DNA from 3 places in the Pseudomonas sp. Pdm06 genome. Region 1 is predicted to be linked to each of the others. Evidence: predicted binding sites of a transcription regulator. Region 1 holds the regulator's gene; each other region holds the start of a gene.
What was found. The regulator sigma-54, encoded in region 1, starts transcription at its own class of promoters, with help from an activator protein. The targets are predictions, from matches to a motif close to ANTGGCATNNANNTTGCTNT.
Positions count from the first base shown of each region.

Region 2: a site for sigma-54 is predicted at 4,355-4,374, ahead of IB266_RS27965 (pilin). Genes of this name have one in related genera too.
Region 3: a site for sigma-54 is predicted at 5,799-5,818, ahead of IB266_RS00140 (flagellar basal body rod protein FlgF). Genes of this name have one in related genera too.

Region 1 covers NZ_JACVAH010000007.1:61,916-72,553, forward strand. Annotated here, with positions in the region: gene IB266_RS13265 (superoxide dismutase) at 1-21, shown strand, start outside; gene IB266_RS13270 (ZIP family metal transporter) at 41-931, shown strand; gene IB266_RS13275 (HPr family phosphocarrier protein) at 1,136-1,411, opposite strand; gene rapZ (RNase adapter RapZ) at 1,427-2,284, opposite strand; gene ptsN (PTS IIA-like nitrogen regulatory protein PtsN) at 2,287-2,751, opposite strand; gene hpf (ribosome hibernation-promoting factor, HPF/YfiA family) at 2,764-3,072, opposite strand; gene IB266_RS13295 (RNA polymerase factor sigma-54) at 3,149-4,642, opposite strand; gene lptB (LPS export ABC transporter ATP-binding protein) at 4,807-5,532, opposite strand; gene lptA (lipopolysaccharide transport periplasmic protein LptA) at 5,532-6,077, opposite strand; gene lptC (LPS export ABC transporter periplasmic protein LptC) at 6,064-6,633, opposite strand; gene IB266_RS13315 (KdsC family phosphatase) at 6,641-7,165, opposite strand; gene IB266_RS13320 (KpsF/GutQ family sugar-phosphate isomerase) at 7,166-8,140, opposite strand; gene IB266_RS13325 (ATP-binding cassette domain-containing protein) at 8,414-9,223, shown strand; gene mlaE (lipid asymmetry maintenance ABC transporter permease subunit MlaE) at 9,223-10,020, shown strand; gene mlaD (outer membrane lipid asymmetry maintenance protein MlaD) at 10,020-10,487, shown strand; gene IB266_RS13340 (phospholipid-binding protein MlaC) at 10,499-10,638, shown strand, end outside.
Region 2 covers NZ_JACVAH010000022.1:36,228-46,865, forward strand. Annotated here, with positions in the region: gene IB266_RS27950 (DUF748 domain-containing protein) at 1-2,613, shown strand, start outside; gene IB266_RS27955 (DUF2845 domain-containing protein) at 2,615-2,911, shown strand; gene IB266_RS27960 (BON domain-containing protein) at 3,248-3,601, opposite strand; gene IB266_RS27965 (pilin) at 3,889-4,308, opposite strand; gene pilB (type IV-A pilus assembly ATPase PilB) at 4,533-6,233, shown strand; gene IB266_RS27975 (type II secretion system F family protein) at 6,236-7,453, shown strand; gene IB266_RS27980 (prepilin peptidase) at 7,455-8,324, shown strand; gene coaE (dephospho-CoA kinase) at 8,324-8,947, shown strand; gene yacG (DNA gyrase inhibitor YacG) at 8,944-9,150, shown strand; gene IB266_RS27995 (hypothetical protein) at 9,147-9,362, opposite strand; gene IB266_RS28000 (energy-coupling factor ABC transporter permease) at 9,426-10,112, opposite strand; gene IB266_RS28005 (DUF1780 domain-containing protein) at 10,246-10,638, shown strand, end outside.
Region 3 covers NZ_JACVAH010000001.1:32,433-43,070, reverse strand. Annotated here, with positions in the region: gene flgK (flagellar hook-associated protein FlgK) at 1-964, opposite strand, end outside; gene flgJ (flagellar assembly peptidoglycan hydrolase FlgJ) at 975-2,279, opposite strand; gene IB266_RS00155 (flagellar basal body P-ring protein FlgI) at 2,290-3,360, opposite strand; gene flgH (flagellar basal body L-ring protein FlgH) at 3,406-4,101, opposite strand; gene flgG (flagellar basal-body rod protein FlgG) at 4,172-4,957, opposite strand; gene IB266_RS00140 (flagellar basal body rod protein FlgF) at 5,007-5,744, opposite strand; gene rffA (dTDP-4-amino-4,6-dideoxygalactose transaminase) at 5,919-7,070, opposite strand; gene IB266_RS00130 (metallophosphoesterase family protein) at 7,122-7,799, opposite strand; gene IB266_RS00125 (ATP-grasp domain-containing protein) at 7,780-8,757, opposite strand; gene IB266_RS00120 (NAD-dependent epimerase/dehydratase family protein) at 8,754-9,602, opposite strand; gene IB266_RS00115 (class I SAM-dependent methyltransferase) at 9,599-10,327, opposite strand; gene IB266_RS00110 (glycosyltransferase) at 10,373-10,638, opposite strand, start outside.

The DNA.
Region 1 (10,638 bases):
CTGGCGTCGAGTCCTTCGTGAACACCCTCCAAGGCTGATTATGGATACTCAAACACTGGCGATTGGAAGCGGACGGATGTTCCGCTATGCCTTGGGGTCATTGCTGCTGTTGGCCGGGATGACGTTGTTGGCGGCCCAGGGCCTGGCGTGGCTGGACCTGGAGCCCAGGTTGCTGCGAGCCCTTCAGGGCGGCGGACTTTGTGCCTTGGGCACCGCGCTGGGGGCTGTGCCGGTGCTGGTCATCCGGCGCATGCCCCAGGCCGTGAGCGATTCGCTGCTGGGCTTCGGGGCCGGGGTGATGCTCGCGGCCACGGCGTTTTCGCTGATCGTGCCGGGCATTGCCGCGGCCGAGCAGTTGGGATTCACGCCTTGGGCGGCCAGCGGCCTTATCTGCTTTGGCATTCTGTCGGGGGCGTTCGGGCTGTACCTGGTGGACCGCAAGGTCTCGGCCAGCCCCGAAAGGCTGGTGGCGGCGCCGGGACGCCCGATCATCGCGCCGCGGATCTGGTTGTTCGTGTTCGCCATCATCGCCCACAACATTCCAGAAGGCATGGCGGTGGGCGTGTCGGCGGGCGGCGGCATGCCGGATGCCGACAGCCTGGCGATGGGCATCGCCTTGCAGGATGTCCCTGAAGGGCTGGTGATCGCGCTGGTGCTGGCCACGGCGGGCATGTCGCGGGTCAGGGCGTTTCTGATTGGCGCGGCGTCAGGGCTGGTCGAGCCCGTGTTCGCGCTGCTGTGCGCCTGGTTGGTGAGCCTGGCCGAGATGCTCTTGCCCCTGGGCCTGGCGTTGGCGGCTGGGGCGATGCTGCTGGTGGTGACCCATGAGGTCATTCCCGAATCCCGCCGCAATGGTCACGAGAAACTGGCGAGCCTGGGGTTGTTGGTGGGGTTTTGCCTGATGATGGTGCTGGATACGGCGTTGGCGTGATGCAGGTCTGCGGGGAGTGGGCTTGTGGCAAGGGGCTTTTGTGGCGAGGGAGCTTGCTCCCGTTGGGCTGCGAAGCAGCCCCTTGTTTCATCACGGCGATGCGGCGTATGGCGGTTTACGACTGCTTCGCAGTCGAGCGGGAGCAAGCTCCCTCGCCACAAAAGCCAGCTCTGTCAACCCAACAAGCTCGCCTGGCTTGGGCCGTTATTCGCCTTCGTCGAAGTATCGGTTGATCAGGTCTACCAAGGCATTCATCGCTTCCTGCGCCTGATCCCCTTCAGTGCTCAGGTGGATCTTGGTGCCCTTGCCGGCGGCGAGCATCATCATTGCCATGATGCTTTTGCCGTCGACCGTGGACTCCGGCGTGCGGCCGACCCTGATGGTGGTGTCCTTGAACTGTCCCGCGACTCCGACAAACTTGGCCGACGCTCGGGCATGCAAACCCAGCTTGTTGATGATTTCAATTTCCTGAGCAGGCATCGCGGTGTGAATCCTTTAGCTGAGGTCGCGGTGGCGAACCTGGACATTCTTCAGGGATTGTTGCAGGAGCTGACCCAGGCGTTCGGTCAGGTAGACGGAGCGGTGGTGACCGCCGGTACAGCCGATGGCGATCGTGACATAGGCGCGATTGCTCGCGGCAAAGCGGGGTAGCCATTTGAGCAGGTAGCTGGAGATGTCCTGGTACATTTCCTCGACGTCCGGCTGTGCGGCCAGGTAGTCGATCACCGGCTGATCGAGCCCGGACTGCTCGCGCAGTTCCGGTTTCCAATAAGGGTTGGGCAGGCAACGCACATCGAACACCAGGTCGGCGTCTACCGGCATGCCACGCTTGAAGCCGAACGACTCCACCAGGAACGCCGTGCCCGGCTCCGGTTGGTTCAGCAGGCGCAGCTTGATCGTGTCGCGCAACTGATACAGGTTCAGGTGCGTGGTGTTGACCTTCAGGTCCGCCAGGTCGGCGATCGGCCCCAACAGCTGGCTTTCATCCTCGATGGCTTCGGCCAGGGAGCGGTTGGCGTTGCTCAACGGGTGACGCCGGCGGGTTTCGGAAAAACGCTTGAGCAGCGTCTCCTCATCGGCATCCAGGTACAACACATCGCATTGAATATGCCGGCTGCGCACTTCCTCGAGCAGTTCGGGAAAGCGCGACAGGTGGCTCGGCAGGTTGCGCGCATCGATGGACACCGCCACCAGCGGCTGCGCCAGCTCGGTGTGGATCAGGGCGCGCTCGGCCAGTTCCGGCAGCAGGCCGGCGGGGAGGTTGTCGATGCAATAGTAGCCGCTGTCCTCAAGCACGTTGAGGGCCGTGCTTTTACCGGAGCCGGAGCGGCCACTGACGATGATCATGCGCATGTTTAATGACCGTTCTGCTCGTCCAGGACCACCTGGTACAGAGCTTCGTTACTCGGCGCGCTGCGCAGTTTTTCGCGCACTTCCTTGCGGTCCAGCATGCTGGCGATCTGGCGCAGCAGCTCGAGGTGCGCATCGGTCGCCGCTTCCGGAACCAGCAATACGAACAGCAGGTCGACCGGGGCGCCGTCGATGGCGTCGAAATCTATGGGGGCTTCAAGGTGCAACAGTGCGCTGATGGGCGCGGTACAACCCTTGAGGCGGCAATGGGGAATGGCGATGCCGTTGCCAAAACCGGTGGAACCGAGTTTTTCACGGGCAACCAGCGCCTCGAAGACGTCCTGCATTCCCAGATCCGGTACCTCGCGGTGGATCAGGTTGGCAGTTTGTTCGAGGGCTTTCTTTTTACTGCCGCCCGGCGCGTTCACTAGGGAACGGCCGGGGGTCAGGATGGTTTCTAGTCGGATCATGGATTGGGGGGGTTAACGACCGGTCGCGCCCTGGAGGAGGCTCTGGGTCTTTTCCTTATGCTTTTTGAGTTGGCGATCCAGCTTGTCGGTCAGCAGGTCAATCGCGGCATACATGTCTGTGTGCTCTGCGTTGGCGACCACTTCTCCGCCGGGGATATGCAGCGTGGCTTCGATTTTCTGCAGCAGCTTCTCGACGTTCATCGTGACTTGCACGTTGGTGATCTTGTCGAAATGCCTCTCCAACCGGTCGAGTTTTTCGCCGATGTAGGTGCGCAGGGGTTCGGTCACTTCCAGTTGGTGTCCACTGATGTTGACTTGCATACAGCTTCTCCTTCGTTGCCAGTGCATAAAGCGGCAGGCAGAAATGCCTGCCACTGGAACGCTGTGGCGTGGCCTGTTACATCAACCGCTTGCGTTCGCTCGAAGGCGCGATCCCGAGGGATTCGCGGTATTTGGCGACGGTACGGCGGGCCACCTGAATGCCTTGTGCCTCCAGTAAACCAGCGATCTTGCTGTCACTCAACGGCTTTTTCTGATTTTCCGCGGCCACCAGTTTTTTGATGATCGCGCGGATGGCCGTGGACGAGCATTCGCCGCCTTCGGAGGTACTGACATGGCTGGAGAAAAAGTATTTCAATTCATAGATGCCCCGGGGGGTATGCATGAATTTCTGGGTGGTCACCCGGGAAATCGTCGACTCGTGCATGCCCACTGCCTCGGCAATGTCATGCAGGACCAACGGTTTCATCGCCTCATCGCCGTACTCCAGGAAGCCGCGCTGATGCTCGACGATCTGGGTGGCCACTTTCATCAGGGTTTCGTTGCGGCTCTGCAGGCTCTTGATGAACCAGCGGGCCTCCTGCAACTGGTTGCGCATGAAGGTGTTGTCGGCGCTGGTGTCGGCGCGCTTGACGAAGCCGGCGTACTGGGCGTTGACCCGCAGCTTGGGCACCGACTCCTGGTTGAGCTCCACCAGCCAGCGATCGTTGTGCTTGCGCACGATCACATCGGGGACCACGTACTCAGGTTCAGTGGATTCGATCTGCGAGCCGGGGCGCGGGTTGAGGCTCTGTACCAGCTCGATGACCTGGCGCAGCTCATCTTCCTTGAGCTTCATGCGCCGCATCAACTGGCTGTAGTCGCGACCGCCCAGCAGGTCGATGTAATCGGTGACCAATCGCTTGGCTTCGGCCAGCCATGGCGTCTTGGCAGACAACTGGCGCAGTTGCAGCAGCAGGCACTCGCCCAGGTTGCGGGCGCCGATGCCGGCCGGTTCGAATTGCTGGATGCGATGGAGGACGGCTTCGATCTCGTCCAGCTCGATGTCGAGTTCGGGGTCGAAGGCTTCGAGGATCTCTTCGAGGGTCTCGTCCAGGTAGCCCTGGTTGTTGATGCAGTCGATCAGGGTGACCGCGATCAAGCGATCGGTGTCGGACATCGGCGCCAGGTTCAGTTGCCACAGCAGGTGGCTTTGCAGGCTTTCGCCGGCCGAGGTGCGGGTGGTGAAGTCCCACTCGTCGTCATCGCTGCTGGGCAGGTTGCTGGCGCTGGTCTGGTAGACGTCTTCCCAGGCCGTGTCCACGGGCAGCTCGTTGGGGATGCGCTCGTTCCATTCGCCATCCTCGAGGTTATCCACCGTCGGGGCGGTTTCCTGGTAGGACGGTTCCGGGATCTCGGTATTGGTCTTCTGCTCGACGTTGTCGGCCAGCGGGTCGGTGTTATCGAAGTCGTCGCCTTCTTCCTGGCGTTCGAGCATCGGATTGGACTCCAGGGCCTCCTGGATTTCCTGTTGCAGGTCCAGGGTCGACAATTGGAGCAGGCGGATGGCCTGTTGCAGCTGCGGTGTCATCGTCAGCTGCTGGCCCATTCTCAAGACTAGCGATGGTTTCATGGCAGGGGCTTAACACCTTATTCGCCGGCGCACATGCGCCATCCACTACAGGGCGCCGGAGCGCCAAACTTAAGCAAATTATATGCCTGAAACCGAAGTGTTTGCCTAGAGCGTCGCCATAATAAAATTAAACGACGCCCGGGCAATTCGCCAGACACGTGTGCTTACAGGCGGAACTCATGGCCCAGGTACACTTCCTTGACCAGGTCGTTGGCCAGGATCGCGGCGGAGTCACCTTCGGCGATCAATTGGCCGTCATTGACAATGTAGGCGGTTTCGCAGATATCCAGGGTCTCGCGCACGTTGTGGTCGGTGATCAGCACGCCGATGCCCTTGGCCTTGAGGTGATGGATGATCTGCTTGATGTCGCCCACCGAGATCGGGTCCACGCCGGCGAACGGTTCGTCGAGCAGGATGAACTTCGGTGCGGTGGCCAGGGCGCGGGCAATTTCCACACGGCGCCGTTCGCCACCCGACAGGCTCATGCCCAGGTTGTCGCGAATGTGGTTGATGTGGAATTCCTGCAGCAGGCTTTCCAGCTCCTGGCGACGGCCGGCCTTGTCGAGCTCCTTACGGGTCTCGAGGATCGCCATGATGTTGTCGGCAACCGACAGTTTGCGGAAGATCGACGCTTCTTGCGGCAAATAGCCGATGCCGGCCTTCGCCCGGCCATGCATCGGCTGGTGGCTGACATCCAGGTCGTCGATCAGTACGCGACCCTGATCGGCCTGGACCAGGCCGACGATCATATAGAAGCAGGTGGTCTTGCCCGCGCCATTGGGGCCGAGCAGGCCGACGATCTGGCCGCTGTCGATGGACAGGCTGACATCACGCACGACTTGCCGGCTCTTGTAGCTCTTGGCCAAGTGCTGAGCTTTCAGAGTTGCCATTACTGGGCCTTTTGCTCGGTTTTCTTTTTAGGCTGGATCACCATATCGATCCGCGGACGCTGCTCGGTCACCTTGCTGCCGGTGGCACGGCCGGCGCTGGCCAGTTTCTTGACGGTGTCGTAGACGATTTTCTCGCCCTGGGTGACGTTGTTGTCCTTGTCGACGACCTTGGCACGGTCGATCAGGACCACGCGATCCTGGGAGGCGTGGTATTGGATGGTGACCCCGTAGCCCTGTACCGGCTTGGTGTCGCCCGCGGTTTGCATCTGCTCGAAATAGGCCAGGTTGCCCACCGAGGTCACTACATCGATATCGCCGGCCGGGGTACGGGTGATGGTCACGGTGTTGCCGGTGACCTTCATCGAACCCTGGGTGATGATCACATCACCTTTATAGGTGGCGACGCCATTCTTGTCGTCGAGTTGGGCGTCGTCGGCCTGGATGCGGATAGGCTGGTCGCGGTCGTTGGGAAGAGCCCAGGCGCTCGCGCTTCCCAGTGCTGCGCCCAGACTGAGCAAAATAGGGAGGGTTTTAGCGAGCTTCATACTGTCCTCTTACGTTCGATAGCAGGTGTATCCTGCTTTCCTTCAAATACGCTTTCATTCCCGTGCCGGTCGATACACCCCCGGCGCCGTCGATTCTAACGGGTTGCTCGGTCTGCGCATATTCTTGCTGTGGGAACACGGTCATGCGTGTGCTGGTGATGATGGTCGTGCGGTTTTTCTCGTCGGTTCGGGCGACGCGTACCGAGTCGATCAGCTCCACTTCGGTGCCGCCGGAATTGACTTCGGCGTGCTCGCTCTGCACGTGCCACGGGAATTCGGTGCCGCGGAACATGTTCAGGTCCGGCTTGGTGACCAGCGTAATGTCAGTGGCCTTTACGTGGTCAACCTTGTCGGACGTCATCTCATATTGCACTTTGCCGTCGGGCAGGTACTGCAGGGTATGGGTGTTGGTCGCGTACCAGTCGATCCGTTCCTCGACCTGGGCCGCAGGCTGGTCGAGAAACCGTTCCGGGCTGATGTTCCAATAGCCCACCGCGGCGAAAATCGCTGCGATACAGGCAAACACCACAATGGTGCGAATCTTTTTGCTCAGCATAAATGGCTCACAGGTACGCGGCGTTGGCCGCTTCGAGGCGGCCCTGGGCGCGCAGGATCAGTTCACAGAATTCGCGGGCAGCACCTTCGCCGCCTCGCGCCGTGGTGATGCCGTGGGCATGCTCGCGCACGAAGCTGGCCGCGTTGGCGACCGCCATGCCCAGGCCGACCCGGCGAATCACCGGCAGGTCTGGCAGGTCGTCACCGAGGTAGGCCACCTGTTCATAGCTTAGGTTGAGTTGACCCAGAAGCTCGTCCAGCACCACCAGTTTGTCTTCGCGCCCCTGGTAAAGGTGCGGGATGCCGAGGTTCTTCGCACGCCGTTCGACCACCGGGGTCTTGCGGCCGCTGATGATAGCCGTCTGTACGCCGGCGGCCATCAACATCTTGATGCCTTGGCCGTCGAGGGTGTTGAAGGTCTTGAATTCGCTGCCGTCTTCGAGGAAGTACAGGCGGCCGTCGGTCAGCACGCCGTCCACATCGAACACGGCCAGCTTGATGGCTTTGCCACGTTGCAACAGGTCTGTGTTCATTTACATGACTCCCGCACGCAGCAGATCGTGCATGTTCAGGGCGCCCACCGGCCGGTCTTCGTCATCGACGACCACCAGGGCGCTGATCTTGTGGTCTTCCATGATTTTCAGGGCCTCGGCGGCGAGCATCTCGGCGCGGGCGGTCTTGCCGTGGGGGGTCATGACTTGCTCGATGGTCGCGCTGTGGATGTCGATGGTGCGGTCCAGGGTGCGGCGCAGGTCGCCGTCGGTGAAGATCCCGGCGAGCTTGCCGTCGGCTTCGAGAATAACCGTCATGCCCAGGCCCTTGCGGGTCATCTCCATGAGTGCGTCCTTGAGCAGCGTGCTGCGCACGACCTGTGGCAGTTCCTGGCCGGCGTGCATCACGTTTTCGACTTTCAGCAGCAGGCGACGGCCGAGGGCGCCACCGGGATGGGAAAAGGCGAAGTCTTCCGCGGTGAAGCCCCGGGCTTCCAGCAGCGCCACGGCCAGGGCGTCGCCCATGACCAGGGCCGCGGTGGTGGAGGAGGTTGGCGCCAGGTTCAATGGGCAGGCCTCGTGCTCGACATGCACATTGAGGTTCACTTCGGCGGCCTTGGCCAGCGGCGAGTCGGGGTTGCCGGTCACGCTGATCAACTGGATGCCCAGGCGCTTGATCAGCGGCAGCAGGGTGATGATCTCGTTGGTGGAGCCGGAGTTGGACAGGGCCAGGATGATGTCGTCCCGGGTGATCATGCCCATGTCCCCATGGCTGGCTTCGGCCGGATGGACGAAAAAGGCCGTGGTGCCGGTGCTGGCGAGGGTGGCGGCGATCTTGTTGCCGATGTGCCCGGACTTGCCCATGCCGACCACGACGACGCGGCCCTTGCTGGCCAGAATCATCTCGCAGGCGCGTACGAAATCAGCGTCGATATGGGGCAGCAAGCCTTGCACGGCTTCGAGCTCGAGGCGGATGGTACGTTGTGCCGATTGAATCAGGTCGCTGGATTGGCTCATGTCTGAAATCGTATAGCCCGATGAAAAGGCGGCGATTATAGCGGTAATGAACAATTCCCTCACGTAAGTTCGTCATGCTTTGTTCAAGGGGCCGCAACGTTTGACATAAAATGTGGCTTTTACCTTAAGCCAGGCTTAACGGGCGGGGCGTTGGCCTTGGGCGCTTGGCTGTTGCAGTGATATAGTTCGCCGCCGGTTCGCGTGCCCGGCGGTACCGGCGCTTGTCGGCTGCCCAGGGCATTCGAATGTGAGGCTGCATCGCAAGGAGTTTAGATGAGTGCCGACAACGCCTACGCGGTCGAGCTGAAGGGACTGTCCTTCAAGCGAGGGACGCGCAGCATTTTCAATGACATCGATATTCGCATACCACGGGGCAAGGTCACCGGCATCATGGGGCCCTCCGGGTGTGGCAAGACCACGCTGCTGCGGCTGATGGGCGCGCAGCTGCGTCCCAGCGCCGGCGAAGTCTGGGTCAATGGCCAGAATCTTCCCCAATTGTCTCGCAGCGACCTGTTCGATGCGCGCAAGCACATGGGCGTGCTGTTCCAGAGCGGCGCGCTGTTCACCGACCTCGATGTGTTCGAGAACGTGGCGTTTCCGCTGCGGGTCCATACCGACCTGCCGGAAGAGATGATCCGCGACATCGTCCTGCTCAAGTTGCAGGCCGTCGGGCTGCGTGGCGCCATCGACCTGATGCCGGACGAGCTGTCCGGCGGCATGAAGCGGCGGGTCGCGCTGGCGCGGGCGATTGCCCTCGATCCGAAGATCCTCATGTACGACGAACCCTTCGTCGGCCAGGACCCGATCGCCATGGGTGTGCTCGTACGCCTGATCCGCCTGCTCAACGATGCGCTGGGCATCACCAGTATCGTGGTCTCCCACGACCTGGCCGAAACCGCCAGCATTGCCGACTACATCTATGTGGTCGGCGATGGCCAGGTGCTGGGGCAGGGCACACCGCAGGAACTGGCGGATTCGGACAACCCGCGTATTCGCCAATTCATGAAGGGTGATCCGGACGGGCCGGTGGCGTTCCATTTTCCGGCCACGGATTACCGTACCGATCTGCTGGGGAAGCGCTGATGCGCAAGAAATCACTGTTGGAAAGAATTCGTCTGTTCGGTCGCTCCGGCATCGATGTGGTGGCGGTGCTGGGTCGTTCCTCGTTGTTCCTGATGCACGCCTTGCTCGGTCGCAACTCGACAGGCGGCGGCTTTGGCCTGCTGGTCAAGCAGCTGCACTCGGTGGGCGTGATGTCCCTGGTGATCATCGTCGTCTCCGGGATCTTCATCGGCATGGTGCTGGCGCTGCAGGGCTTCAGCATTTTGTCCAGCTACGGTTCGGAGCAGGCGGTCGGGCAGATGGTCGCCCTGACGCTGCTGCGCGAGCTTGGCCCCGTGGTGACTGCGCTGCTGTTCGCCGGGCGGGCCGGTTCGGCGCTGACGGCTGAAATCGGTAACATGAAGTCCACCGAGCAGTTGTCCAGCCTGGAAATGATCGGTGTCGACCCACTCAAGTACATCATTGCCCCGCGCCTGTGGGCCGGTTTCATTTCCCTGCCGGTGCTGGCGATGATTTTCAGCGTCGTGGGGATCTGGGGCGGCTCCTGGGTGGCCGTCGACTGGCTGGGGGTCTATGAAGGCTCCTACTGGTCGAACATGCAAAACAGCGTCGACTTCCTCGACGATGTCCTCAATGGCGTGATCAAAAGTGCCGTGTTCGCGTTCGTCGTGACCTGGATCGCCGTGTTCCAAGGCTATGACTGTGACCCCACTTCAGAGGGGATCAGCCGTGCCACAACCAAGACCGTGGTGTACGCCTCGCTGGCGGTCCTGGGCCTTGACTTTATTCTGACCGCCTTGATGTTTGGAGATTTCTGATGCAAAACCGCACCCTGGAAATCGGTGTCGGCCTTTTCTTGCTGGCTGGCATCCTGGCTTTGCTGCTGCTGGCCTTGCGGGTCAGTGGCCTGGCGCCGACGGCAAGCACCGATACTTATAAACTTTATGCCAACTTCGACAATATCGCCGGTTTGACGGTCAGAGCCAAGGTGACCATGGCCGGTGTGACCATCGGCAAGGTCACGGCAATCGATCTGAACCGCGAGGATTTCACCGGTCGGGTGACGCTGCAGCTGGAAAAGCGCGTGGACAACCTGCCGACTGACTCCACTGCATCTATCCTCACGGCCGGGCTGCTGGGCGAGAAATACATTGGCATCAGCGTGGGAGGGGAAGACGCCGTGCTCAAGGACGGCGGCGTCATCCATGACACGCAGTCGTCCCTGGTGCTCGAGGACCTGATCGGTAAATTCCTGCTCAATACCGTTAGCAAAGACGCCAAATGAGGAGCTTTTGAATGATCTCTATCTTGCGACGTAGCCTGTTGGTGCTGCTCGCGGCGCTGCCGTTGATGGCCAACGCAGTGGCCGCGCCTTCGGCCCATGACATCATCCAGGACACGACCACCCGGTTGTTGGCGGACCTTGCCGCCAATAA
Region 2 (10,638 bases), on a different contig from region 1:
GAAGTGGTGTTCGCCAAGGACGGCCAGTTAAACCTGCTAGGCCTGTTCAAGCTGCCGGCCAGCGAACCGACGCCCGCCGATCCCGAGGCCAAGCCGTTTCCCCTGCGGGTCGATCGAATCAAGTTGGCCGGCGGCTACGTGCATTTCCAGGACCTGCGGCCCAGTGAGCCCATCGAGTTTCTCTACGACACCCTCGATTTCGAGCTGAAGAACCTCAGCACCCTGCCCGACGACAATGCGGACATGACCCTGGTGGCCGCCGGCCCCGAAGGTGGACAGGTCGACTGGACCGGTAATTTCAGCCTCACACCGATTGCCTCCCAAGGTACGCTCAAAGTCACTGGCGGCCAGATGAAAGCCTGGTGGCCCTATGTGCGCGACGCCGTACCGCTTGTGCTGGAAAACGGTGTCCTGAACCTCAGTACCGACTACAAGCTCAACCTGGCCAAGGGCACCGAACTGCTGCTCAACAACGTCGCGCTCAGTGTCGCGCCCTTGGCCATCAAGGCCCCCGATGGCCGCCCACTGGTGAAACTCGAACGCCTGGATGTGAGCGAAACCACGGTGGACCTGGCCAAGCAGCAAGTGGTGGTCGGCAAGATCCGCAGCCAGAAGCTGGAAACCTGGGCCGCTCGCGAGGCGGACGGGCAACTGGACTGGCAGAAGCTCTTCGCCAGCCAACCAGCCAAACCGCAGGTCAAGGCGGAACCGGCATCCGCCCCGGCGGCGGCCGACTCGCCAAAACCTGAACCGACACCGCCCAGCAAACCGTGGCAAGTGATCTTGAAGGACGTGCAACTGCGCGACTACCAGGTGCACCTGGCCGACCGCCAGGCGCAGCCCGCCGTGGCCCTGGAGGTCGGCCCGCTGAACCTCGACCTGCAGAACTACGACACCCTCAACGGCTCGCCCTTTACCCTCAAGCTGGACACCGGGTTGGGCAAACAGGGCAAGATCCTGGCCGATGGCGAGGTCAACCTGAACCCGATCAGCGCCAGGCTCAAGGTCAAGACCCAGGACATCGACCTGCGCGTCGCCCAGTCGTATATCAACCCGTTCATTCGCCTGGAACTGCGCTCCGGGATGCTCGGCAGTGACCTGGCGGTCGACCTCAAGAGCACCGAGCCACTGGCATTCGCCGTCACCGGCCGCGCCCAGGTCGAGCAGTTGCACACCCTCGACACCCTCAAGACCCGCGACTTCCTCAAGTGGCAGCGTCTGGTGCTCGAAGGCCTCAATTATCAGCACGGTGACAGCCTGTCCATCGACAAGGTCAACCTGTTCCAGCCTTACGTGCGCTTCATGATCAACGACGACCGCACCACCAACGTCGATGACCTGCTGATCCCGCAACCGGCCGACAGCGGCACGAAGAGCACCGCGGCAAAACCGAAGTCCCAGGAAAAACCGCTGGGCATTCACATCGGCGGCATCGCCATCAACGACGGTTCGGCCAACTTCGCCGACTTCAGCCTGACGCCCAATTTCGCCACGGCCATTCAACAGCTCAATGGCCAGATCGGCACCATCGACAGCCGCCAGGCCCAACCGGCCAGCGTGGACGTCAAGGGCAAGGTCGACCGTTACGCGCCGGTCACCATCAAGGGGGCGGTAAACCCCTTCGATCCGATGGCCAGCCTCGACATCGCCACCAGTTTCAAACGGGTCGAGCTGACGACCCTGACGCCCTACTCCGGCAAGTTCGCCGGCTATCGCATCCGCAAGGGCCGGCTCAATCTCGACCTGCATTACCGAATCACCAAGGGCCAGCTCCAGGCGGAGAACAAGGTGGTGGTCGAACAATTGCAGTTGGGGGAAAAAGTCGACAGCCCGGACGCCGTGAGCCTGCCGTTGAAGCTGGCCATCGCCCTGCTCAAGGACTCCGAGGGCAAGATTTCCATCGAACTGCCGGTCAGTGGCAACCTCAACGATCCGCAGTTCAGCGTCATGCCGATCGTCTGGCAGACCCTGCGCAACCTGGTGGTCCGCGCGGCCCAGGCGCCATTCAAGCTCATCGGCGGGCTGGTGGCCGGGGGCGGCTCGGAAGACCTGGGCAGCGTGGCGTTTGCGCCGGGCTCCAGCGACCTGAGCAAGGACAACGAAAGCACGCTGCTCAAACTCTCCGAAGCCCTGGCCAAACGGCCGGAGCTGCGCCTGGAGATTGAAGGCACCGCGGCCGAAGGCAGCGACGGTCCATTGCTCGCCGCCCAGCGCCTGGAACGCGAATACCAGTACAACTACTACAAGATGCTGCAACGTCGGGGCGACAAAGTACCGGCCCAGGCCTCGCTGATACAGGTGCCCGAGGATGAAAAGCCCCCCCTGCTCGAAGGCATCTACCGCACGCGCCTCAAGACTCAGCCACCTGCCGAATGGACGCAACTGGATAAAAAGGCGCGCATCGAGAAACTGCGCGAAAGCGTGATCAAGTTCTGGAGCGGCAGCGACGTGCTATTGCGTCAACTGGGGCAGGAACGGGCCAGCAGCATCAAGGACTTCCTGGTGGACAAAGGCCAATTGGCCGACGACCGCGTGTATTTCATCGACGCCAGCCTCGGCCAGGCCGAAAGCGACGGTCGCGTAATCACTCCTCTGCACCTGGATGCTGAATGACATGAAGTGTGTGTACGGGCTCAGCCTGGGTCTATTGCTCGCCGCCGGCCAGGCCTCGGCTGCTGACACGCTGCGCTGCGGCAGCCAGTTGATCAGCGTCGGTGACCGCTCCAGCGAAGTGCTGCAAAAGTGCGGGCAGCCTGTGGCGCGGGATGACCTGGGCTATAAACGCAGTGTCAATCGCCGGGAAGAATACCCGGTGGAGGAATGGACCTACGGGCCCAACAGCGGCATGTATCAGTACCTGCGCTTCGAGGGGAATCGGCTGGTGCAGATCACCAGCAAGCGGGGGCGCTGAGCGGCCACTGCACAAAAAACGGCTTTTGTATTGATCGTGCCGGCGTCTTCGCGAGCAAGCCCGCTCCCACAGTAGACCGAGTTCGTTCAAGAAGAATGCGATCAAATGTGGGAGCGGGCTTGCTCGCGAAACAGGCGACTCGGTTTCTAAGGCGTGCCTCCTATACCGTCGCTGGTGCCTTTGTATCCCACAATAGAACAGGCCCCCGACACGAATGCCGGGGGCCTGTAATGGCCACGTCCCTGTGGCCTTTCGCATGAACTCCAAAGCAACGACAAGCGTATGACTCAGCCCGCTTGCCGCGCCCTCTCCCAGTCCAGGCGAGAAGTCTTAGCCTTACTCGGCTTTCAGGCCGTCAGCCGATACGGCCTTGACGCCTTTGATTTTCTTGGCGATTGCCACGGCGGTGGTTTTCTGGGCGTCGGTCACGGCAACAGTGGACGACAGCGACACAACGCCTTTGTTGGTTTCGACTTTGATGTCGGTACCTGGAATGCCTTTTTCGGTGACCAGGTCAGCTTTGACTTTGGTGGTGATCCAGGTATCGGAGGTGGCTTCCTTGGCCTCAGTCACTTCACCCGCAGCCAGCATCATTGGCGCCTGAGTTGCTTGAGTGGTCTCGGCGAATGCGCTAGCCATGGTCAGGGTCAGTGCGGTAGCAGCGGCGGCAGTGATAGCGAACTTCTTCATACGAGTAACTCCTGTTTTTCTCAGAAACTGCCGGAGGTGCATCCCGGCAGGGTTATCAGGAGTAGTGCGAAGGCTGTGCCAGTTTTGAAACATTTATAAACTGCTTATAAATCAATAGGTTAAGCGAAGCGGTAATTTTTGAAATCATGCAAAATGCATGACCCCGTGACTTTCTACATGCAAGTTGCGGGTTTCGCTCAGCTGCTAAGCACCTGAATTGCCGAACATTTCCAACGCGCATAAAAAAAGCCCCGGTGTTTAAGCGGGGCCGAGTCAACCGGGATGGGTTATGGATTCGCAGCACCGGTACAGCCAGTCGGCAAGAACTCCTGGGCAGCAGTAGAAGCACAGGTCCAGACACCTGCAGCCGAACGCGAGAGTGTAATCGTCCTCCCCTGGACGAGAGCTGGCGAATTCAGGAGAGCACATGCAATCGTGCCGGCTCCGGCCGCCGCCGTGCCTGTAATGGTGATTGTGCAGTTACTGGTAGGTGAGGTGATGCCCATGTTGGCGATCGTAGGGTCAACCCCTCGATTCATATTGTCCTCGTACGGCACCTTGAAGGCAGTGATTTCGGCCAACCCGGCCGTGGCCTTGGCTCGCGCTTGGTACCTGGAATATTGCGGCAACGCAAAGGTCGCCAGAATGCCAATGATCGCCACGACGATCAGCAGCTCGATCAGCGTAAAGCCCTTTTGCTTACTCATAGACATCTCCCATGCATGAGTCGAAATCTCATGACCTGAAATGGCCATTGCAGGGCACATGCCAACCCTGAAGCGCCATCGATAAAAGGGGTTGAACCCGCACAACGGCGACGTCCTACCTCAACAACCGCACTATCTGACGTTTTTTGTCACCCTGGCTCGCTGGTTTGGCGTCGATGCTTGACTAGGCTATAAGTCATGAACTGTCCGCCGCCGGAATCCCCATGAATGACATCGCCCTCAGCGGCCTGACCAAGCAATTGGTACTGGCTGAACTGCTCACCGAGCAAAGTGCGCAACAGGCGTATCAACAGGCCCAACGCAGTCGCATCCCCCTGGTCAGCTACCTGGTGCAGAACAAACTGGTCCAGAGCCGCCAGGTCGCGGAGATCGCCTCGGAGCATTTCGGCGTCGCCCTGCTGGACCTCAACAGCCTGGACAAGGAAACCCAGCCCACGGGCCTGGTCAGCGAAAAACTGGTGCGCCAACATCACGTCCTGCCGCTGTGGCGCCGCGGCAACAAGTTGTTCGTGGGCATCTCCGACCCCACCAATCACCAAGCCATCAATGACATTCAATTCAGTACCGGCCTGACCACCGAAGCCATCCTGGTAGAGGACGACAAGCTAAGCGACGCCATCGAAAAATTTTTCGAATCCAATAGCACGGGCCTGGAAGGCATGGGCGATGTCGACCTGGACGGTCTGGACATCGAATCGATCGACGATTCCAAGCAGGACTCCATCGGCGGCCAGGACACCGACGACGCGCCCGTGGTGCGTTTCGTCAACAAGATGCTGCTGGACGCGATCAAGGGCGGCTCTTCCGACCTGCACTTCGAGCCTTACGAAAAAATCTACCGGGTGCGGGTGCGCACCGACGGCATGCTGCGGGAAGTGGCCCGGCCGCCGATCCAACTGGCGACCCGTATCGCCGCCCGCCTGAAAGTCATGGCCAGCCTCGATATTTCCGAACGGCGCAAACCCCAGGACGGCCGGCTGAAAATGCGCCTGTCGAAAACCAAGTCCATCGACTTCCGGGTCAACACCCTGCCGACGCTCTGGGGCGAAAAAGTGGTGATCCGGATCCTCGACCCCTCCAGTGCGCAGATGGGCATCGATGCCCTGGGCTACGAACCGGATCAGAAAGACCTGTACATGGCCGCCCTCAAACAGCCACAAGGGCTGATCCTGGTCACCGGCCCGACCGGCTCGGGCAAGACCGTGTCGCTGTACACCGGGCTGAATATCCTCAATACCGTGGACATCAATATTTCCACCGCCGAAGACCCGGTGGAGATCAACATGGAAGGCATCAACCAGGTCAACGTGAACCCGCGCCAGGGGCTGGACTTCGCCCAGGCCCTGCGCTCATTCCTGCGCCAGGACCCGGACGTGATCATGGTCGGCGAGATCCGCGACCTGGAAACCGCCGAAATCGCCATCAAGGCCGCCCAGACCGGGCACCTGGTGCTCTCCACACTGCACACCAACAGCGCCGCCGAAACCCTGATCCGCTTGCAGAACATGGGCATTCCAGGGTTCAACATCGCCACCGCCGTGCACCTGATCATCGCCCAACGGTTGGCGCGCAAGCTCTGCGCCCACTGCAAGAAAGCCATCGAGATTCCCGAGGAAACTCTGCTCAAGGAAGGTTTCCCCCGGGAACGCATCGGCACATTCACGATCTATGAGCCGGTCGGTTGCCAACAGTGCAACCTCGGTTACAAAGGGCGCGTGGGGGTTTACGAAGTGGTCAAGAACACGCCCGAGCTGCAACGGTTGATCATGGCCGAGGGCAACTCGCTGGAAATCGATCTGCAAATGCGCAAGGACGGCTTCAATGACCTGCGCACATCGGGGCTGCTCAAAGTGATGCAGGGCGTCACCAGCCTCGAGGAAATCAACCGGGTCACCAAGGATTGAGCATGGCGGTCAAGGCAGTAAAAACCGACGTCTATACGTGGGAAGGCAAAGACCGCAAAGGCGCGAAAATGACCGGAGAACTGACGGGGCAGAGCCCGGCCCTGGTCAAGGCACAACTGCGCAAACAAGGCATCAACCCGGAGAAGGTGCGCAAGAAATCCACCTCGATATTCAGCAAGGGCAAGCGCATCAAGCCGCTGGACATCGCCCTCTTCACCCGCCAGATGGCAACGATGCTCAAGGCTGGGGTGCCGCTGTTGCAGGCGTTCGACATCATCGGCGAAGGCTTCGACAACGCCAACATGCGCAAGCTGGTGGACCAGGTGAAGCAGGAAGTCGCCGCCGGCAACAGCTTCGCCGCCTCGCTGCGCAAATGCCCGCAGTACTTCGACGATTTGTACTGCAATCTGGTGGATGCCGGTGAACAGGCCGGTGCCCTGGATACGCTGCTGGATCGGGTCGCGACCTACAAGGAAAAGAGCGAAGCGCTCAAGGCCAAGATCAAGAAAGCCATGACCTACCCGACGGCGGTGATACTCGTCGCTGCGGTGGTCACCGGCATCCTGCTGGTCAAGGTGGTGCCTCAGTTCGAATCGGTCTTTTCAGGGTTCGGCGCACAGCTACCGGCCTTCACGGTAATGGTCATCGGCCTGTCGGAATTCTTGCAGGATTGGTGGTGGGTGGTGCTTGGCGGGCTTGTGGGGACATTTTTTGGCGTGAAATACGCCCTCAGGCGTTCCGAGCGCTTTCGTGACTGGCGCGATAAATGGCTACTCAAACTACCGCTAATAGGCGCCTTGATGTACAAGTCCGCCGTGGCCCGCTACGCCCGCACGCTCTCGACGACATTCGCCGCCGGCGTGCCGCTGGTCGAAGCCCTCGACTCGGTATCGGGCGCCACCGGCAACGTGGTGTTCAAGCGCGCTGTGCAGCGCATCCGCCAGGACGTCTCCACTGGCATGCAGTTGAATTTTTCCATGCGCGCGTCAGGGATCTTTCCGAACCTGGCCATCCAGATGACCGCCATCGGCGAGGAATCCGGCGCGCTGGACGACATGCTCGACAAAGTGGCGAGTTTTTATGAGGCCGAAGTGGACAATCTGGTGGACAACCTCACCAGCCTGATGGAACCCTTCATCATGGTGATCCTGGGGGTCGTCGTGGGTGGCCTGGTGGTCGCCATGTACCTGCCCATCTTTCAACTCGGCTCTGCGATCTGACATGCCCCTGAGCGAATTTCTCGTGCTGTATCCCGTGGCTTTCGTGCTTGTTGCGGCATTGCTCGGCCTGATCGTCGGCAGCTTCCTCAACGTGGTGGTGTGGCGCCTGCCGAAGATGCTCAACCGCGAATGGCGCCTGCAAGCCCACGACCTGTTGGGCCTGCCGGCCGAAACCCCGGGCCCGGTCTACAACCTCATGCTGCCCCATTCCCAATGCCCGCACTGCGGCCATCGCATCCGCGCCTGGGAGAACATTCCGCTGTTGAGCTACCTGATGCTGCGTGGCCGCTGTTCGAGCTGCGCCGCGCCCATCGGCAAGCGTTACCCCCTGACCGAAGTGGCCTGCGGCGCATTGTCGGCGTTCGTCGCCTGGCATTTCGGCTTTGGCTGGCACGCCGCGATGGTGATGGTGTTGACCTGGGGCCTGCTGGCCATGAGCCTGATCGACGCCGAGCATCAACTGCTGCCCGATAGCTTGGTGTTGCCGTTGTTGTGGCTGGGCTTGATCGTCAACAGCTTCGGGCTGTTCGTTTCCCTGGACCAGGCGATGTGGGGCGCGGTGGCCGGCTACCTGGCGCTGTGGTCGGTATTCTGGGTGTTCAAGCTGATCACCGGCAAGGAAGGCATGGGCTACGGGGATTTCAAGCTGCTGGCAATGCTGGGCGCCTGGGGCGGCTGGCAGGTCCTGCCGCTGACGCTGCTGTTGTCGTCGCTGGTGGGCGCCGTTATCGGGGTCATTGTGCTGCGCTTGCGTGATGCGCCCGAGTCGACGCAGATCCCCTTCGGACCTTATCTGGCCATTGCCGGCTGGATTGCCTTGCTCTGGGGTGGTCAAATAACCGACTTCTATTGGCAGTCTGTCGGTTTCTAATGAATACCCCTCTGGAAAAACCCTGGATTCTCGGCCTGACCGGTGGCATCGGCAGCGGCAAGAGCGCGGCGGCCCAGCATTTCATCGATCTGGGTGTGCACGTCATCGACGCCGATCATGCGGCACGCTGGGTGGTCGAACCCGGGCGCCCGGCGCTGGCGAAAATCGCCGAGCACTTCGGACCTGGCGTATTGCAGGCCGACGGCGCCCTGGACCGGGCGGCGCTGCGCAAGCTGATTTTCGAGCATGCCGATGAACGCCGCTGGCTCGAAGCACTGCTGCATCCGCTGATCGCCGAGGAAATCGCCCACCACCTGGCTCAGGCACAATCGTCCTACGCGATCCTGGTGTCGCCGCTGCTGATCGAGTCAGGGCAGTACGCCATGACCCAGCGGATCCTGGTGATCGATGCGCCGGAACAACTGCAGATCGAACGTACGTTGCAGCGCGACCAGACCAGCGAACAGCAGGTCCAGGCGATCCTCAAGGCCCAATCCAGCCGCCAGGATCGCCTGAGCCATGCCGACGACGTGGTGGTCAATGATCGCGACCTCGCCTGGCTGCACAGCGAGGTCGAGCGCCTGCATCACTTTTACCTTACTTTGCGTGGAGGCCACTCATGAGCCAAACCCCAACCGTTGATTGCCCAACCTGTGGCGCCCCTGTGGAATGGAGCCCGCAGAGCACATTCCGGCCGTTCTGTTCTGATCGCTGCAAACTGATCGACCTCGGCGCCTGGGCGTCGGAAGAACACAAGATCCCGGTCAGTCCCGACGCCGAGGATGAGCTGTTCAGCGAAGATTTCGAGCCTCGCTCACATCACTAAGGCCGCATGAAACCGTAGTCCTGTTCGTCGTCGAGGTTTTCCGCCAGGAAACTCAACTCGTCGGCCAGGTCTTCAGCGCTGCGCACTGTCTTGCTCTGCTGCACGATCGCGCTGAGCAAGGCACGCAGGCTCAAGCCCGGGTCGAAACCGATCTCCATCGCGGCATCGTGGCTACGCCTGATCTCTTGCCTGGCCCACTCATAAACACTCATGGTTGTACTCCTGGAAGTTTTCCAGAGCATGCAGGGCGTGCGGTGGGGCAGCCTTGACGTGAATCAAGGCTTGTCATCATCGTTCCACGGTGCCGACAGGTAGCGCGTGCGGTTGAAGGTTTCCAGCCATTCGGGGCTGAACACCACCAACGCACTGATCACCATGCCGTTGATGAACGCTTCGGGAAAAATGATCAGCCAGAGGTAGCCGATGAAGTCCTCCAGCCAGTAAGGCATGGCAAACAGGCCGTCGTACCAGAGCAAACCGAGCCCCAGCAGCAGGCAGGCCAATGCCGAAAGCGCGGCAGCCAGGAACCCCGAACAGAAGATATACACAAACAGGTTACGCGGCTGGGCGCGCTCCACCAGGATTGCGCAACATTCGGTGATCAGCACCGGCAGCAGGATCAGCAGCGCACCGTTGACTCCGACCGCCGCCATGTCCTGACGCCCCAGCAGCACCAGCGCCATCTGCGCACACAGGCCACCCAGGATCGCCAATGGCCAGTCCAGCAGCAGCGTCACGGCGGTCATGCCGATGAAATGGTACGAGACACCCGTATCGAAATCCCGTCGCACCAGCCACAGCATGAACAACGCCAGCACCGTGCCGAACAGCAGATGCTGGCGACGGCAGTCCGTGAACAGCTCGACCCACGGTGCCCGCGCCACAGCCCAGGCCAACACCGGCACATAAACCAGCCAACCGACCGCCAGGGTTTGCGGTGATAGCAGTTCAGCACCGATCATGGACTACTCCTTTCGCTTGCCCTTGTCTCAAACAGGGGTTACTTCAAACCAGCAGTCTACACCCCCACCCATAACGTCCATTAATCCACGCAACGCTTTCAGCTTGTCGCAATTGAACGCTAAGCTTGGGCTCATGGATGATTCCGATTATTTACGCCTGCTGACCATCGCGGCCGAGCAAGCCAACGCCTTTCTCTCCAATGCCCGCAAATGGGAGCGTGAGCGTTGGGTCTGCCAGCGTCTGCTGCAAGGGCTGAACGTGCCTTATCGCGCCGACGAGTTCGCCCCGGCTGGCGAGCCACCGGACGTGCTGTTTCGGGATGCCAATTTCGAGGTGTTTTTCGTGCTCGACGAGGGCCGCCGTCTCAATGACGAATGGCGCGATGAACTGCAACGTCGCCGCAGCGCCTTTTCCCTGAGCCAACTGGTGCGCCGCGAGGCCAAGCCCCGGCGAATCCCGGCCAATGAATTCCTGATGCGCCTGGCCCCGACCCTGCGCAAGAAAGCCCACAACTACACCGAGCGC
Region 3 (10,638 bases), on a different contig from region 1:
ACAGGTTGGAGCCAAAGGCCCCGTTCATGTCGATGCCCGAGGCCTGGACGCTGTTCATCTGGTCGGCGACCACCAGGGCCACGCGCCCCAGCTCGTTCATGGCCGGGTCGAGTACGGTACTGCGGTAGCGCATCAGGCCACCGATCTCGCCGCCGGTGAGCACCGAGGTCAGGTCCATGGAGCTGGAACCGCTGTTGAGCTGGATGCCCATGCGCCCCGGATCGTTCTTGTCCGGCACCGCTTCCAGGGTATTGACGATGTTGCCCATTACCAACGGCTGACCGGAGCCCAGGTAGATGTCCAGGCTGCTGCCGTTCTCGACAACCTGCGTGCCGGTGAAGGTCGACAGCTGGCGAATGGTTTCGCTGCGGGCATCGAGCAAGTCGTTGGGGGCGCCGCCGGCGTTGGAAACTTCGGCGATTTTCTTGTTCAACTGCGCAACGGTGGCCGCCAGGTTATTGACCTGGTCGACCATGTTCGACAGGTTGCCATTGATGTTCTGGCTCTGCTCCGTCAACTGGTTGGAAATCGAATTGAAACGGTTGCTCAAGGCCTGGGCATCGCTGAGCAGCAACTGCCGGGATGCATCGTCACCCGGCTTGGCATTGACGTTCTGCACCGAGGCGAAAAACTTGGTCAGTGCGCCGTTGAGGCCGGTGCCGCTGTCCGACAGCAGCGAGTCGAGCGGAGTGATCTGCCCTTGGTAGGCCGCCGCGTCACTGTTGAGCGACGTGGTGGTTTTCAGTTGTGCTTCAAGGAAGGCGTTGTACACCCGGCGCACATCGGCCAGGGTCGTGCCGGAACCAATGAACACGTTGCCGTACTGGTTCGAGGCCTTGGTGGTCTGCACGGTCTGCTGACGCGAATACCCTGCGGTATCGACGTTGGCAATGTTGTTACCCGTGGTCACCAAGGCAGTCTGGCTTGCTGACAGACCCGACATCCCTATATTGAGCAAACTCATGGTTCAGACCTTATAAAGTCGTGGTGGCGCCTGCAGAAGCGTAGTTTTGGTAACTCGTCATCTGCCGGGCTATGTTCGAAATCTTGCTGGCGTAGTGCGGGTCGGTGGCGTAACCGGCCTTCTGCAACTCGCGTACAAACTGTTCGGGGTTATCGGCCGACTTCAGCACATCTTGATAGCGACTGTTGCTTTGCAGCAGGTTGACCAAGTCATGGAAACTGTCCCGATACGAGGCGTAGGAACGGAACTCGGCCGTCTCCTTGACCATCGCGCCATTGCGGAATTCGCTGGTGATCGCCCGTGCCGAATCACCCTTCCAGTTGGCGCTGGCCTTGATGCCGAACAGGTTGTGACTGCTGCTGCCATCGGGCTGGCGCATCACCGACTTGCCCCAACCGGTTTCCAGGGCGGCCTGGGCCACCAGGTAGCGTGGATCGACACCGATGCGGTCGGCGGCTTCCTTGGCCATTGGCAGCATGGCGTTGACGAATTCATCGGCATCGCGGAAGGCCTTGCGCGCCGGTGCCAGCGGTGGCTGGGCCACGGCACGACCATAGACCTGCATGTCCCCTTTCGACTCGGAAGCCTTGAGCGCGGCCAGCCAGTCGCCATTGGCCAGTTCGCCGGTGGCCGGCTTGACGGCGGCGATGGCGCGATCCGGCAGCAGGTTCTGCGCAGGGACATCGGCATTGGCCGAGGCCGAAGGCACCAGCCCGGCGAGCAGACGGTCGGCCAGTTTCGGCGGCAGGGCCAGGCGACGCTGGTTGAGCAATTCCATGTCGTTGCGGTGGACGCCCTCGGCACCTTGCGGCGCACTCACGGCCCGCGAAGCCCACAACGGACGCTGGCCACTGGTACGCGACAACGGACCGTCGGTGGGCAAGGTCCCGGCCGCCACCGGCGTCGGGACCGGCGCCTTGGCGACCTTGTCCAGGGCCTCTTGCTGCTTGGCCGCCGACAACGTCGCCGCCTCACCGGGCGCCAGTGGCTTGTTCTTCGACATCTGGCGCAGCAGCACATCGGCCAGGCCGATACCGCCACCCTCGCGGGACATGGAAACGGCCAACTGCTGGTCGTACATTTCCTGGTATTGCTTGGCTTCCGGCGTGTTCATCGGGTTGTCCTTGCCCAAGGCCTCGGTGGCCGAACGCATGGACTTGAGCATTTCACCGAGGAACAGCGATTCGAACTCCTGCGCCACTTTACGCAGGTTGCCGTCGCTGTTCTTGTCGCCGACCTTGAGCTGGTTCAGGCGATTCAAGTCCGAGTAGGAACCTGAATCTCCGCTGATCAAAGCGCCCTTGCGCATATCCATGACTCGCCCCTCAAATCACGATCAGGTCGGCTTGCAACGCGCCGGCCTGTTTCAAGGCTTCGAGAATGGCCATCAAGTCGCCCGGCGCCGCGCCGACCTGGTTCACCGCCCGGACGATTTCATCCAGGGTCGTACCCGGGCCGAACTTGAACATCGGCTTGGCTTCCTGTTCGGCATTGACCCGCGAACGCGGGACCACGGCGGTCTGACCGTTGGACAATGGGCCCGGCTGGCTGACGATCGGGTCTTCGGTGATGGTCACGGTCAGGCTGCCGTGGGTCACGGCGGCCGGAGAAACCTTGACGTTCTGGCCGATCACGATGGTGCCGGTGCGCGAATTGATGATGACTTTCGCCACCGCCTGGCCTGGATCGACCTCGAGGTTCTCCAGGATCGACAGATAGTCGACCCGCTGACTCGGATCCAGCGGCGCGGTGACACGGATCGACCCACCGTCGATGGCCTGGGCCACGCCTGGGCCAAGCATGTCGTTGATCTTGTCGACGATACGCTTGGCGGTGGTGAAGTCGGAACGGTTGAGGTTCAGCGTCAGGCTGTTGCCCTGGTTGAAACCGCTCGGTACCGCACGTTCCACCGACGCACCGCCGGGGATGCGGCCGGCCGACGGAACGTTGACGGTGATCTTCGAACCGTCGCGACCCTCGGCATCGAAACCGCCCACCACCAGGTTGCCCTGGGCGATGGCGTAGACGTTGCCGTCGATACCCTTGAGCGGCGTCAGCAGCAACGTACCGCCACGCAGGCTCTTGGAGTTACCGATGGACGAAACGGTGATATCCACTTGCTGACCGGGCTTGGCGAACGCCGGCAGATCGGCACTGATCGACACCGCCGCAACGTTCTTCAACTGCACGTTGCCAGAGCCGGCCGGCACCTTGATGCCGAACTGCGACAACATGTTGTTGAAGGTCTGCAGGGTGAACGGGGTCTGGGTGGTCTGGTCACCGGTGCCGTTCAGGCCCACGACCAGGCCGTAGCCGATCAACTGGTTGGAGCGCACACCGGAAATGCTGGCGATGTCCTTCAAACGCTCGGCCTGAGCGGTAAAGGCCGCGGACATCACCAAGGCACCGATCAACAGCTGCTTAAGATTCAACTGGGCCACCTAGAAAGGGAACTTCGGGCTGAGGAAGAAACGGTCGAACCAGCCTGGCTGACTCGCATCGGCAAAGGCACCGGTGCCCGAATAGGTGATGCGCGCATCGGCCACACGGGTGGACGAAACGGTGTTGTCGGTGGCGATGTCGTCGGCGCGAACCATGCCGGCGATGCGCACCAGTTCGTCACCGGTGTTGAGGGTCAGCCACTTCTCGCCGCGCACGACAATGATGCCGTTGGGCAGTACATCGGCGACGGTCACGGTAATCGAGCCGGTCAGGCTGTTGCTCTGGCCGGACTTGCTGTCGCCCTTGGTGGCACGGTCAGCGTTGTACCCGGCGTTCAGGCTCAGGTCGCCGCCACCGACCGGGTTGTTGGTGGTCAGGCTGGAGCCGAACAACGAGGTCAAGCCGACGCTGGTCTCGCTGGTCTTGTCGATCTGCGAGTTGGCGTTCTTGCTGGCCTGGGTCCGCTCGTTCAGGGTGATGGTGATGATGTCCCCCACCCGGAAGGCCTTGCGGTCGCTGTACAGGTTCTGCTCGAAGCCGGCCTGGTAGATCGAACCATTGTTGGCGGCAGCCGGCAACGGCGTACGCGGCAACACCGGAGCGTAATACGGGTCATTGGGCCTGGGTGTCGGCGCGACACAGCCCGCGAGTGCGGTGATGCCACTCAGTGCCAGAACAGATACGAAGCGTTTCATGACCCTACCTCTTGGTGTTGCAGGCGACCCTGGGGCCGCCCTGTCTACGTAATGACGGGCGTTGTGACGATTACAGATTCTGCGTAACGAACGAGAGCATCTGGTCGGCGGTGGAGATCACCTTGGAGTTCATCTCGTAGGCACGCTGGGTGGTGATCATGTTGACCATCTCCTCGACGGTGCTCACGTTGGACGTTTCCAGGGTGTTCTGCAGCGTGGTGCCGAAACCGTTCAGGCCCGGGGTGCCGACTTGCGGCGCGCCACTGGCAGCGGTTTCCAGGAACAGGTTGTTGCCCACCGCTTGCAGGCCGGCCGGGTTGATGAAGTCGGCGGTCTGCAGGTTGCCGATCACCTGGGCGGCCGGGTTGCCCGCCACGGTGATGGACACGGTGCCGTCACGGCCCACGGTGAAAGTCTGGGCATCGTTCGGAATGATGATCGCCGGCTCCAGGGCGAAACCGCTGGCGTTGACGATCTGGCCGTTGGAGTCGAGGTGGAACGTACCGTCACGGGTGTAGGACGTGGTGCCGTCCGGCTGCAGAATCTGGAAGAAACCGCGACCGTCGATGGCCATGTCCAGCGGCTGCTCGGTGGTCTGCAGGCTGCCGGCGTTGAAGTTCTTCTGGGTGCCGACAATGCGTACACCCGTACCCACTTGCAGGCCCGACGGCAATTCGCTGTCTTGGGTCGACTGGGCGCCAGGCTGGCGTTTTACCTGATACAGCAGGTCCTGGAACTCGGCGCGATCACGTTTGAAACCCGTGGTCGAAACGTTCGCCAGGTTGTTGGAAATGGTCGTCAGGTTGGTGTCCTGGGCGGACAGACCTGTTTTGGCAACCCATAGAGCCGGAAGCATTCGATTCTCCTCGTACGCCTGTTTTTCGGCGCGACGCTTTAATTAATGGTTAGATCTGCAAGACCCGAGCCATGGCCTCGTCGCCTTCTTTGGCGGTGTTCATCATCTTCACGTGAAGCTCGAACTGCTTGGCCAGGGCCAGCACCGAAGTCATTTCATCCACGGCGTTGACGTTGCTCGCCTCCTGAAAACCCGACACCAACTGCACGTTGGCATCGATGGGCGCCGGCTGGCCGTCCTTGGTACGGATCGAGCCGTCCAGGCCCTTGGTCATGTTCTTGAGGTCCGGGTTGACCAGCTTGATGCGGTCCACTTCAGCCATCACCCGCGGGCCTTCACCCATGGCGCGAATGCTGATGGTGCCGTCCTGGCCGATTTCGATTTTCTGTTCCGGCGGCACGGCGATCGGACCGCCGTTGCCCATCACCGGCATGCCGTTGCCGGCCCGCAGTACGCCCAGGGCATCGACATTGAGACTGCCGGTGCGCACGTAGCTTTCACCGCCGTCAGGGTTCTGCACGGCCATCCAGCCCGGCCCGCTCACCGCAACGTCGAGGTCACGACCGGTTTCCACCAGCGCACCTGGGGTGAAATCCGTGGCAGGACGCTCGGACAGGGCAAAGGCCCGCGCCGGAAAGCTGTCGCCGAACACCGGCATCGAGCGCGCCTGCTCCAGGTCTTTCTGAAAGCCATTGGTGGAGATGTTCGCCAGGTTGTTGGCATGGGCCCGCTGCGCCAGTGCGTTCTGGCTGGCGCCGGTCATTGCCACATAAAGGTACTTGTCCACTGTCGTTCCTCTGCATGCCGGACGTTTGCCGCCCACTGCTGTGTTGCACAGCCTCAAGCAATTTGCAGACCAACTTTTTTCTGGCGGGCCCAGGCCCGGGAAACAAAGGGCTCTGGGGATTCAGAGGGCACCGTTCAGTTGAGTCGAAGTCGAAAAACCGGCGGTGTTATGCCGCTAAGTGGCAAGGGCTGCCAAAGCACCGCCGAGCACATCGACCACCCGGTCTTGTTGATCCTTGGAGAGACCGAGCCACATCGGCAAACGCAACAGCCGCTCGGAATAACCATCGGTGATCTCCATTGAGCCATGCACACGCCCATAGCGCGCTCCACCGGGGGATGAATGCAGCGGCACGTAATGGAACACCGCATAGATGGCATGGCTCTTGAGCGCCTCGAGAACAACCTGGCGCTCCATACCAGGGGCCAGGAGCACGTAGTACATGTGCGCATTGTGCTGGCAATTTTCAGGAACGATCGGACGACGCAGCAACCCTTGCCGCTCAAGCCCCGCCAAAGCGGCATGGTAATGCTCCCAGATCGCCAGGCGGCGCTGGGTGATGGCTTGCGCCTCTTCCAACTGGGCCCAAAGGAAGGCCGCAGTCATTTCTCCAGGCAGAAACGAGGAGCCCACCTCTTGCCAGGTGTACTTGTCCACCTCGCCCCTGAAGAATCGACTGCGATCGGTTCCTTTTTCCCGGATGATCTCGGCTCGCAGCGCCATTGCCGGGTCATTGGCCAGCAAAGCGCCGCCCTCCCCCGAGATCACGTTCTTGGTTTCGTGAAAACTGAAGGCCCCAAGGTCCCCGATGCTGCCCAAGGCCCGGTCCTTGTAGGTAGACATCACCCCTTGCGCGGCGTCTTCGACCACCGCCAGCCCATGCTTACGTGCAATGGCCACGATAGTGTCCATCTCGCAGGCCACGCCGGCGTAATGGACGGGCACGATGGCCTTGGTCCGTGACGTGATCGCCGCCTCGATCAGGCGCTCGTCCAGGTTCAAGGTGTCAGGACGTATATCGACGAAAACCGGCACCGCGCCACGCAACACAAAGGCGTTGGCCGTGGACACGAAGGTATAGGAAGGCAGGATGACTTCGTCGCCGGGCTGGATGTCCAGCAGCAAGGCCGCCATTTCCAGCGCAGCGGTACAGGAGTGGGTGAGCAATGCCTTGCTGCAACCCGTGTGGGACTCCAGCCAGCGGTGACACTGCTTGGTGAACGGACCATCACCGGCGAGCATGTTGCCGAACTTGGCCTGGGCAATGTAATCCAGTTCCTTGCCGGTCATGTAGGGGCGGTTGAAGAGTATCGTTTCTTGGCTCATTGCAAACTTCCCAGGGTGGGCATGGTCATGGGTGACGCACAGCACAAAACTTCAAACCGCACTGATCCGCCCACCTATCTGACTGCCGATATCAAGATTTTCATAGAAGTACGGGGTGAACCCGGCCTTCTTCATTGCCTGTTGGGTTTCACTTCTATCGTATTCAACCCGATGCAGGTTGAAGACCTCGCCATCCCAGGTCGCGAAACCCGCCCGGGGATCACCATCACGTGGCTGGCCGACTGAACCGGGGTTGCAATAGGCCTTGCCTTCACCACTCCACAGGTACTGGACATGGGTATGGCCTGACGCGAAATACCGGCCAGGCAACGGGGCGAAATACGCCTGCGAGGGTCGTACGTATTCATCCAACGGATCGTTCCAGCCGCCATGGACAATGCTCAACTCATCCTGGGTCGAGCGCTCCGGAAGTGATCCCAGCCAGGCCAGGTTCTGCGAAGTGATGACGCCCTGTTGATAGTCCAGGCAGGCATTGGCGCTATTGGAACGAGGGCAGCGCTCATTCCTGGCCAGGTACCAATCATGGTTGCCCATCACGGAGAAGATGTTTCGCTCGCGCAGGGCCTCGCAACACTCATTGACTTGGCTGTAATAACCGGCCGTGTCGCCCAGGCAGATAATCCGCGACACACCCAGCCCATCAAGTTTGGCAAGCACTGTTCGAAGGGCGCTGTAATTGCCATGTACGTCAGAAATGATCCCGATCATAGACAATGAAATCCTCTATAAAACGAACAGCGAAACCACTGCGAAGGGTCGGCGGGGCCGGTGTCTTGCCGTCGAGATAATAGTCCAGGCACATCGCCGCCTCGTTGTAGCCAAATGCGCGACGTATCGAACTGGTCGAGGAGATTCGCGGATTGATCTCAAGCAGGCTCCATTCGCCATCGGAGCCCCGCCGGAACTGCAAGTTGGTCGGCCCGACCGGTTTGAAGGCGCGGCACAGCCTGGTGACCGTCTCGTCCAGCGAATCATCCTGATACACCCAGGCCTTGGCGGTAGACCCGTCCGAGGCCAACTTGCGCTGGAAGGCGATGATCGGACCGGTGTCGCCACCGCCATCACCGAACGCCGCCACGGTGAATTCGTCGGCCGCGCTGCCAATGATGGGCTGCGCCATGAGGTAATCACCGAGCAGGGCCGCGTGAGGCGTAAAGTCGCGTTCCTCGCGAACCCAGACCAGCCCTTTGGAAGCATAGCTTCGGCGCGGCTTGAGCAGAAACGGCAGGCCCAAGGTCGCCTTGAGCACGTGAAAATCCCCCGACAGCAGGCTGGGAATACGGCTGGCATCCCCCAGCGCCACCAGCGCCTGGTCCATTGCCCATTTGTCCTTGGAAAGATCGATCAATTGCTGGTTGTTGAGCACGACCTGACAATCGAATGTCGCCAACAACGCTCGGTTGTCCGACAGCCAATGGACGTCCTGTTCGATCCCGGGAATCAGCAGATCGACCTCGTGCCTGGCCAGGGTGTCATTCAGCCACTGGCCGTACCCCGGGTCGGCGGTCAAAGAGGCCTGCACGAATACATCGCTCCAGCCCCGACCGACAGCATCGTCGTAGATATCGGTGCCGACGAGCCGAACAGAAGGGTCGGCAGCGCGCAGCGACTTGAGCAGGCCGTAGCCCATGATGGCCCCTACACCCGTCACCATGACGGTCTTCATGACAGGCGCTCCCGGTGCGCTCTCATCAGCCCAAAGCCCCGGCGGACATCTATTTGCGGGACGAAACCTATTCGCTCGTACAACTCATGCCCGCAGTCGAAGGGGGGCAGATCGGGAATATCGTTTTTTTCTGGCAGGAAGCGGACATCCAGCGGCTTGCCAAATGCCTCGAACGCAGCCTGGGCAATCTCGGAAAGACGAGGGCTTTCGGGATGACCGCAGTTGTACAAACCAGTAACACCCTGCTCTGCCAGCCGTGCGCAGACCTCGGCAAGGTCACTCAGATGCAGGTAGTTGCGCCTGGCGTCGTTGCTGCCATACAGCTCGACGGTTCGCCCCGCCTGCGCCTTGTCGGCGATGGCGTACAACAGCGGTTGGTGAGGCCTGCACTGCTCGCCGTCGTCGTAGACCTGACTGATGCGCAGCACGCTCAATGCCATGCCGCGCTCTTGGCAATACAGGCTCGCCACTTCCTCGGCATGGCGCTTGGACAGCGAGTAGATGCCGAAGTAGGGATCTGTCGCCTGGTCACAGGCCGAACGCGACGACAACAGAATGAAATGACGCGCCCCGCATTGTTCAGCCAGGCGGCAGGCAACCAATGTACCGACACTGTTGACCCGTTCGGCGCGAACCAGGTCATCCGGCTCACGGCCGCCAAAATCGGCAGCGGCCAGCACGACGATGTCGAAGCGCTCGTCGATAGCAACGGCCACCGGGCCGCTCAAGTCAAAGGTGATATCGGCCTCCCTGCGCCCCGCCAACTTGACCTGGCCATAGCGCGACAGCGCCTGGGCGACGGCCTTGCCAATGACCGAAGTACTTCCGATTACCAGGCTTTTCATGGCTGGGGGACTGTCGCTTCGAGCATCAGCGCGCAACTGAGCTCTGGGTAATCGATACCTACGGTGCACATGGCCTGGACGATGTCTGCACCCAAGTTCAATTCCTTCAATTGTCCGGTGGTGAATGGCTTGAGGAACACGCCTTCCTTACGCACCACCTGGAACCCGGCGGCTTCCAGCTCAGCGGTCAGGGTCTGGACCGAGTAGCTGCGCACATGGCCCAGTTCCAGATCACCGCGTCCCAGCGCCATCATGTCGTCAAGCAGTCCGGCAGCATGACCGAACCGCCGATGCAGAGACTCGCCATTGGGAACCAGCACGAAGCAACGTCCACCCGGCGCAAGAAAGCGCTTGAACCTTTGCAGTACGGTCTGTGGATCTTCGACATGCTCCAGGACAAACCCCATCACGATGAGATCGAAGCGCTTGTCGGTGTCGAATGTCTCGAAGTAACTTTCGACGATCTCGGCCGTGCTATCCGGGTACTGGGCCTTGAACTGGGCGATCACCGAGGCAGAACCATCGATGACCGTGTGCCCACTGAAGAACTGCGAGAAGCGGTGGGTGCTGAAACCATGGCCCACACCGAGCTCCAGCAGGCTTTGCGCCTGGGTGCATAGCGCCATGATGCGCTGGGGATACCAATTGAGAATGATGTTGTTGTCATACGCATAGCCAAAGCTGTCGCTGTAGGCTGCGATGAAGGTATCCAGATCGCTACTCATGTCACATGCACTCCGCTGGGCGGCCAAAGTAATAGTTCATACGGATCAATCGGCCAACCAGGCCCGTCGCCAGGCGTCCAGGCGCTCACCTTCGAGCAGCCATTGCGCCCGCACGGTCGACTGCAAGGCGTCCCCCAGCGTCGCGGAGGCCTCACGGTCTTCCAGGTGCAAGCGAATCGCCCGGATCCAGTCTTGTGCCTCGTTGCTCACCCGTGACAGTGGCAATACCTCGCCGCCGACAAAACCCGGCACCCGACTGCAAATGACCGGATGGCCGCAAGCGGCATGCTGCAGGACACGCAGGTCGCCAG